4 regions of the Enterococcus sp. AZ126 genome follow, and region 4 is predicted to be linked to each of the others. Evidence: riboswitches for the same ligand, from Rfam matches in the RefSeq annotation. Region 4 holds a riboswitch; each other region holds the start of a gene.
The links. Region 4 has a riboswitch for magnesium ahead of IGI43_RS02795 (MgtC/SapB family protein). Riboswitches for the same ligand answer to the same signal wherever they lie in the genome.
Positions count from the first base shown of each region.

Region 1: it holds a riboswitch for magnesium, as region 4 does, so the genes downstream of both, mgtA (magnesium-translocating P-type ATPase) here and IGI43_RS02795 (MgtC/SapB family protein) in region 4, are expected to answer to the same signal.
Region 2: it holds a riboswitch for magnesium, as region 4 does, so the genes downstream of both, IGI43_RS04125 (LCP family protein) here and IGI43_RS02795 (MgtC/SapB family protein) in region 4, are expected to answer to the same signal.
Region 3: it holds a riboswitch for magnesium, as region 4 does, so the genes downstream of both, IGI43_RS14500 (LCP family protein) here and IGI43_RS02795 (MgtC/SapB family protein) in region 4, are expected to answer to the same signal.

Region 1 covers NZ_JBIOSB010000001.1:820,317-822,512, reverse strand. The annotation lists gene IGI43_RS04055 (LysR family transcriptional regulator) at 1-250, opposite strand, end outside; M-box (ykoK) riboswitch at 828-998, shown strand; gene mgtA (magnesium-translocating P-type ATPase) at 1,116-2,196, shown strand, end outside.
Region 2 covers NZ_JBIOSB010000001.1:837,362-839,557, forward strand. The annotation lists M-box (ykoK) riboswitch at 648-817, shown strand; gene IGI43_RS04125 (LCP family protein) at 1,113-2,039, shown strand; gene IGI43_RS04130 (FtsW/RodA/SpoVE family cell cycle protein) at 2,036-2,196, shown strand, end outside.
Region 3 covers NZ_JBIOSB010000001.1:3,085,222-3,087,417, reverse strand. The annotation lists gene IGI43_RS14500 (LCP family protein) at 3-917, opposite strand; M-box (ykoK) riboswitch at 1,093-1,261, opposite strand; gene IGI43_RS14495 (DUF4303 domain-containing protein) at 1,526-2,023, shown strand; gene IGI43_RS14490 (DUF4809 family protein) at 2,067-2,196, opposite strand, start outside.
Region 4 covers NZ_JBIOSB010000001.1:573,029-575,224, reverse strand. The annotation lists gene dnaI (primosomal protein DnaI) at 1-40, shown strand, start outside; gene IGI43_RS02800 (hypothetical protein) at 288-758, shown strand; M-box (ykoK) riboswitch at 902-1,072, shown strand; gene IGI43_RS02795 (MgtC/SapB family protein) at 1,262-1,927, shown strand; gene IGI43_RS02790 (GNAT family N-acetyltransferase) at 1,957-2,196, shown strand, end outside.

The DNA.
Region 1 (2,196 bases), 250 kb from region 4:
AGTTTATTTCTTTAATAGCCATTTCAAATTCCTGAAAAATCGTTTCTCCTCTTGTTTTTAAAACAAATCCTTCTGGCGTTAATTCATTGGTATTGTGGCCTCTTGTTATCAATCGAGCATTTAGTTCTAATTCTAATTCACGAATATGAGTACTCAAATAAGGTTGAGAAATACCTAATTCCTCTGAGGTTTTTGTAAAATTTTTGTATTTACATAGTTCTAAAAAATAATCTAGATGTTTTAATTTCATTCGTTCATCTCCTTCACTTGAGTGAAAAAAACTCTAATCATATACAAGATAAAATAATTTTAGTTAAAATAGTTCTTTTTTAGAAAAAATATATAAAAAATTAATAGTATATTATTGAACTTTCAAAACAAGTATAAATTATTATGGATTAATCAGGAAAAGAGCCTCTTTAATTGGTAGCAGACCAATTGAAGAGGCTTCTATCAGGATATTACCTTCTGATAAAAATGACGAACGATCGCTTATATGTTGAGGTTGGCACATAAGCGTTTATTCATATTTATTATAGTCTTGAAGATAAATCTAAGCCATTACGATTTACTTATAGTGCTATTCCTTTTTGTGAATTTCAACTTATTTTCGAAGGAGTTACTTCTGCATCTATCGTTTATTCGGATTCTTTAAGGCTAAGTTTTTTTGTAAAAAGAAGGATGGATTTTCTACAAACGAAGTTTAAATCTTCGTTCGTAAAGTCATCACAAAAAAAGATGAGTCAATAGGCTATCTGTTTATTCTTATACCGTTATTCCTTTTTTTGTCTATCAAAAAAAATAATAATTCATTAAACTGATGATGTAATTCTTCTTGTTAGGTGAGGCTCCTATACAAACATAGGCTACTGCCCAAAAATGTCGAGAGACGCCAATGGGTAGAACAGGAACTGTCGAATTAAGGCTTTTCTTAAGGTAGCTAAAAGCTTAGGCTTTTTACGTTGTATAGTGCCAAAACTCAACGAATGTGAAGACTCATGGCGAAGTGCGCTGAGTTTTCAGTGCGCTCTTTTTGTGTGGAAAGGATGTGGTTATCATATCGGAAGATAGTTCGATAAAGCGAAACTCAACTAAAAGAAAAGAGGATAATCTAGATGCAAAAAGAAATGAAGAACATGATCCATGAAAAAGCGTATCAGAAATTAGCTAATCTATCGATTGATAAAGTACTGGAAAATTTTTCATCCTCGTGGGAAGGTTTAAAAGCTAGAGAAATAAAACGCTCAAAAGAGCAATTTGGTGTAAACAAAATCACTGATGATAAAAAGAAATCATTGGTTTATACGGTGATAAAATCTTATGTCACTCCGTTCACTGTAGTATTGATGATACTTGCAACTATCTCGTTTTTTACTGAATATGTGTACGCGGAACCAAGTGAAAAAGATCTTGTGGGTGTCTTGATCATGTTGATCATGGTTTTATTAAGTGGCACGATGACATTAGTCCAATCAGTAAAATCGAGTAATGCGGTCAGCAAACTGCAAAATATGATTCAGATTACTGCAACTGTTACTAGAGAAAATAAAGAAATGGAAATCCCGATGGACGAAGTTGTTTGTGGTGATTTAGTGAAGCTCTCAGCTGGCGACATGATTCCAGCAGACCTCCGCTTGATCCATGCCAAGGATTTGTTTGTTTCTCAATCTGCAATGACAGGAGAAAGTTTTCCAGTTGAAAAGAAAGTTAAAAATGTCGTGACCACAAGGAACAGTCAAACGGATTTTGAAAACCTACTATTTTTAGGGAGCAATGTTGTGAGTGGTAGCGGGATTGGTGTAGTTGTTCGTGTGGGCGATGATACATTATTTGGAAAAATAGCACAAGATGTAGCAGATGATGATAAAAAAACGAGTTTTGAAATAGGCGTAAATAAAACCACCTGGTTATTGATCCGCTTTATGATGGTCATCACGCCAGCAGTATTTTTGATAAACGGAATAACCAAAGGCAATTGGAGTGAAGCGCTGATGTTTGCAATCGCAACTGCTGTAGGGCTTACTCCAGAAATGCTGCCGATGATCGTTACCACAAATTTAGTCAAAGGCTCTAGAGATATGGCCAAAGAAGGAACGATCATGAAAAACGTCAATGCGATTCAAAATTTTGGCGCTATGGATATTCTGTGTACGGATAAGACGGGCACACTAACGCAAGATAAGGTTATTCTTGAGT
Region 2 (2,196 bases), 260 kb from region 4:
TATAAGCATTTCACTCTTTTTTTAATCGATTGAGATTACAATCATAGTTAAAACTTCTGCATATCTCACAAAATCGACTGGTAAAAGTTCATATCAGAAACACGATGCTTTAATACTTAGTAAATTTATCTCTATTCGCTTCAAAAATGTAACTAGATTGATCATTTATCAACTTTTTTCACCATAATTCCAGCACCTTTTCTGCTTCATTCCACGTTGTGTCACATTCATTTTGAAAACAGATTACATTACGTTTCATCACTCATAAAAATAGAATATTCGTAAAAAATTTAAATAAAAACATTATCTTTTTGATACAGTTTTCAACTCTGTATTATTTTTTATTATAGCACGCCTACTATTTTTTTGTTTACTCATTTGTCTGACACCCATAAGTGAAGATTTAGCTGAAACAATCGTTCCTCTATTCTTTATTTCTATTAACTTTTTTCTTTATATTTAAGAAAGAGTAAAGAATATAGATAGATGTATTTTTTTGGCATATTCACTTTTGTAGCGTGAAACCTCTAGACGATGGGATTTCTAGTTTAAAATAAAAAAAGTCATTATAAAAAAAGCATATTATAAAAAAATTAATATTTATCTCATTGACTTCATTAGAGATATTTACTATATTTAAGACGATCTGAATAACTTGTTAGGTGAGGCTCCTATGGAAACACAGGCTACTGCTCAAAAATGTCGAAAGACAGGAATGGGTAGGACAGGAATTGTCGAATTAAGGCTTTTCACAAAGTAGCTAAAAGCTCTGCTTTTTACGTTTCATAGTGCTAAAACTCAACGATGAGAATGATAAAAGGCTCTTTTTTGTGCTGAAATCAATCCCCTTCGCTGAGTTATTCTAAGCGGAGGTTTTTTGTTTTTGTAAATAATGTTGACAGGATTCTTACTCTTTAAAGGCGGAGAGACAAATCAAAGAAGGACTGTTTTCTTCATTTTATATTATCGATCGTGAAGATTCTTCTTTTATTTTGTGCCTGTTGTTATCCATTATTTTTTAGTCAAAATACCCTTTTTATCCCCCATCTAAATCAATTCCTAATGCCAAGCTTTATTTGATGATCAATTAAAATGATTAGCGAGGAATAAAAATGAAAACAGGAATGAAATTTTTAGTTTGTATACTTCTTTTGGTTCTCTTGATTATTATAGGAGTCGGCAGTTATACAGCAATCAGCTTTCATAATGGGAAAAAAATGGCTCAATCACAGGTAAACAAGAACAAGAATAATGATTTTTCTGGTGATCAGCAGACGAATATGAAAGAAATCACGATTATGATCATAGGTGATGACGGTCGAGAAGATGATGAAGATGGGGGACGCGCTGATACCTTAATGGTCGCCCACTATAACAGTGAAACAAAGCAACCCATATTAATATCAATTATGAGAGATTCTTATGTTTCAATACCGGGACATGGTTTGGAAAAAATCAATGCAGCCTATGCATATGGTGGAGCAGAATTAACGAGAAAAGTGCTTAATGACTCGTTTGGATTACCAATCAATTATTATATTTCAGCTGATTTTAATAATTTCATCCAACTGATCAATGAACTGTATCCAAAAGGCGTTGAAATCGATGCAGAAAAAGAGATCAATTTAGACAATGTCGATATAAAAAAAGGCAAGCAAATCATGGATGGCAACACATTGTTACAATATGCTCGTTTTCGAATGGACGAAGAGGGCGATTTTGGTCGCGTAAGAAGACAGCAACAAGTCATGGATGCTTTGGCTAAACAGTCCAAAGATGCTTTACCTCTAGCACAACTTCCAAAAATTGCTGGTGAAGCTGTTGGCTATTTGGATACAAACATACCTACTAACGTACTTATAGACTTAGCAAAAGATTTTCTTAAAGGGAATGTAAAAAATCTTGAAACATTATCTGTACCAGTTAAAGGGAGCTGGGCATTTAATGACTACACTGATGCCGGAAGTGTATTGGAAGTCGATGAGAAACTAAATGAAGAAGCGATTCATAAATTCTTGAATGATGGAGAAAGTCAATGAAACAAGTAAAGAGATTATCCAAACTTCATTACTTAGATTTTTATATTTTGATCCCTTATTTTATCTTATGTGTCGTAGGCATATTAATGGTCTATAGTTCCAGCTCTTACCAATTATTAGACAGTGATCTTGGAACTTCTAGTAAAGCAATCAAACA
Region 3 (2,196 bases), 2.5 Mb from region 4:
TTTTAATTGGCTTTCAAAAACGCTTTGATCGCTTCAGCATTTTTTTGTTCATCCAGTTCGATTACGCTTCCTGATTCAGTATAATCATTAAAGTTCCATGAATCTTCGACAGGAACAGATAGTGATTCTAAAGGTTTTACCTTTCCAGTAAGGAAATCCTTCGCTAAATCAATCAATAAACTAGTTGGTACATTTGTATCGATTTTCCCTACCATCTTACCAGCTACTTGAGGTAATTCCCAAATTGGAATCAAATCTTTAGACTGTGCGATTAATGCATCCATCACTTGTTGCTGACGTCTGATACGTCCAAAATCGCCTTCTTCATCCATTCTAAAACGAGCGTATTGCAATAAGCTATTTCCGTGCAATGTTTGTTCTCCTTTAGGAATATCCACACCATCCAAATTAATATCTTTTTCAGAATCGATCTTAACTCCTTTTGGATAAAGTTCATCAATGATATCACTAAACTCTTTAAAATCCATAACAACATAATAATTGATTGGCAAATCAAAGTTCGTTTTCAGCACATCTTTTGTCATTTGCGCGCCACCATATGCGTACGCTGCATTTATTTTATCTTGTCCGCCATCAGGAAATGTTACATAACTGTCTCTCATGATCGATATCAATTTAGGCTGTTTTGATTTTCCATCATAGTGCGCCACCATCAACGTATCTGAACGTCCTTGATCTTCATCATCATCCCTCGAATCATTTCCTATGACCATAACCGTCAGCTCTTTATCACTCGTTTGTTCATCACCAGTAAAATTTTTATTTATTGTAGGAAGTTTTGATTCACTTTTTTCTTTTGCTGCTTGGAATGAGACTGCAGCATAGCAGGCTGCACTTACAATCACAAGAAGAATCGATAGTAAGGTAATCGTCACTATTTTCACAGATTTTTTCATTATTTGTTCCTTTCTAAACTTAAAATTGAATGGCTTGTTTCCAATTAGAGTATCGCTTATGAAACTGGGTAGCTCTTGAGTAAAAAGAAAAAATCCCTCACTAAGAATACTCAGCGAAGGGATTAGATTATAGGGACTAAGCACATGACACTGGTCATGGATTTCCAACGTATCTATATCTTCTCTTCGTTGAGTTTTAGCACTATATAACGTAAAAAGCATTACTTTTAGCTACTTTGAAAAACGCCTTAATTCGACGAAATTTGTCCTACCCATACCTGTCTTTCGACATTTTTGAGCAGTAGCTTGTGTTTATATAGGAGCCTCACCTAACAAGTATTTAATTCAGTATAAACTATAAGCGTATCGTATCACAAAGTCAAATGAAATTTTGGATAAATTAATCAAAGTCGTAACGCTGTTATTAAAAAAATCACTTTGTAGTCGCTCTTACAATGGAAAAAGGCGATAAAGACAACCATTTTCGAATAAAGAATCTTTACATTTTCTTAAAAAATAATGATTTCTCTATAAAAATCAACTTTAGATAGACTTTCCCAGTGATATCTGTTTCAATGTTTAAAAGACAGAATACCTGGAGGGAACAAATGGAACACTTTTTAGAAAAACAACAAGAATTCTTTTTCAACTTTTTAACAGACAGCATCGAAAACTTTTTATTAGATCATTCTGATGAAACATTCTACGCATTTGCTTTAAACTGCAATATTCATGAAGAAGGTGAAATCAATCTTTGCTTTAATACTGTGGAACTTTGGCAAGAAACAACAAGCTATTATACGAATAAAGGCCATAGTAAATCACAATTAGAAGAAATAAAATACAATTCAAGCGATTGGGATGAGACACAACAGTTTGCTTCTCTCCATTTATTTGACGATTGGGTGGAGGACGAACAAGATATAGAAACTGTTCTTGAATGGCTTTGCCAGCAGCTGATTCTCTTCATTGATAGTGAAACATTCAAACGTATCCCAAAAACAGAGGATTTCAAACTATTAGTCTGTGATCAAAACGAAAATCCTTCCGACTCACAAGAACGATTTGAAAAAATTGGAATGTTAGAAATTTTTCAAATAGAATAATGAAAAACATACCCTGTAATCTCAGTATGTTTTGTATAATTTTCTATAAACTAAAATCCAATTCTTCTACATAAAAAAGAGTGGATAAGATTTGATTAACTATCTTCACTAATTCTTTCTCATCCCTGATTTGATCTTTGGTTTCAATTTTAATTGTATCATTTGAATACGTC
Region 4 (2,196 bases):
AGAAATTACAATGTCTGGAAACGATCGAAGAAATGGATAGAGGAATATTACTGATTATCCTCTCTCCAGGTTTTTAGTGAGGTTGGAACAGAAGTGTTTAACTCTTATTTCCGAAGTTTTTACTTCTGTTCCCACCGTTTATTCAGATTTTTTAAGGCTAGGACCTAACTCGTAGAGCTATGTCCTAGCCTTTCATTTTTTTTATTTTTATTAAGTATACATGATGAGGATGGACGATTGTAGATTCTATCGCTTATAATAAAGTATCAATTTTTGGAGGACGTAACATGAAAAAAATCGCAATAGCAGTTTTAACTGTATTTACGCTGATTTCTTTAGGAGCTTGCGCACAAAATAAAAAAGATTCGTCAAAAGGAAGTGAAGAAACAGCAATGAGCAGCCAAAAAGATCAAGTGATTGATGAAACGCTGAATACTAAAGACAAAGACGAAACGCAATCAATATTTACCGCAGTTTTAGTTGAAGATGCTACGAAAAATGAAACGGTGGACAAATCGATTCGATTCGTTTTAAAAGACGTCGAAGTGGTTGAAGACCCAGAAAAAATAATTAATATGATGAAAAATGATGGCGTTATTTTAAATGTACCAAAGGAACAATTGGCTGATGGCCTCACAGAAAGTGAGTTTAAAGCTGGGGATACTATTCAATTTACTTTAGCTGGCTTACCTGCGATGACGATGTCGATTCCACCTCAAGTCGCTGGAAATTCAGTCGTGAATGTCGAAAAAAAATAATAAATTTAAAAAATAATCAATGTTGATAAATAGTGCAGCTGCACGTTTGTAACATTGGTTATTTTATTTTTGTTAGAAAAATGAATAAAATGCTATTGACATTTGTTTTAAAACGGTGGTATAGTTTCATCTGTAAGTTAATTAAATAGATTTGTTAGGTGAGGCTCCTATACAAACACAGGCTACTGCCCAAAAACATCGAGAGATGCCAATGGGTAGAACAGGGATTGTCGATTACAAGGCTTTTCATAAGGTAGCTAAAAGCTCTGCTTTTTACGTTGTATAGTGCCAAAACTCAACGACTAGATCATACAGGCTTTTTTTTGTGCGCTTATTTATGACCTTCCGCTGAGTTTTTGGCGGAAGGTTTTTTGCTTTAAATCACTACGACTGTTGGAAAAGCAGAGTAGAGGATGAACGGTACTTGCTAAAAAGCAATATGTCCGCGAAAAACCAATCACCGATAAACGAATCTAGGGAAGGAGCAAACCAATGAATTTTTAATCAATATTATCGCTAGTATATTTGCTGGAATGATCATTGGCGTAGAAAGACAGTGGCGAAAAAAACTAGCTGGAATGAGAACAATGACGTTAGTAACGTTTGGCTCAAGTCAATTCGTTTCATTATCCGGTTTAATTCAAGATGACAGCAGTCCGACGCGAATTGCGGCTCAAGTCGTAAGTGGTATAGGTTTTCTTGCTGGGGGTGTGATTTTACGAGAAGGATTTAGTGTGACTGGGATCAATACTGCAGCAACTTTATGGTGTTCCGCAGCAGTCGGAAGTTTGATTGGCGCGGGATTTGTGATCGAAGGGGTGATCTGTTCTATTGTTTTAATGTTAGTCAATATTTTATTAAGAAACCTATCATTCAAAATGGATGACTTAACTGTTCAAAGACAAGAAGAACAAGCCGATTCGATTCATTACCTATCAGTGATTACTAGTAATACAAGTGAAGTGATGCTTAGAACAGAAATTATTCAGTTATTGGATAATTATTGCCTAACCTTTACAAAATTTTCTTGTACTGATTTGGCTGGTAAAAAAGTAAGGCTATTTTTAGAAATCGAAGCTGCAAGAAATGGGACGCTCGCAGTGAATACAATTATTTCCGAATTATCCCAACTATCAGAAGTCATAGAAATTAATCAAATGAGCAATTAAAAGAACGGAGGAATTATCATGGTAAAACAGTGACTGTCAAAATTATCGATTGGAACAGTGAAGAATATTGGAAAGGAATTTTATTAAGAAATAAGTTCCTCAAAACGAGCGCGGGGAAAGAATGGATCAAAGAATTACCTGTAAATGAAGAGCAGGATATCCATATGGCTGCATTGATTGATGGAAAAGTTGTAGGAACCTTACTTCTTTTTAAAAGCAGCAAGGCAATAGCGCAAATTAAACAAGTGGCGATAGATGATCAGTATCAA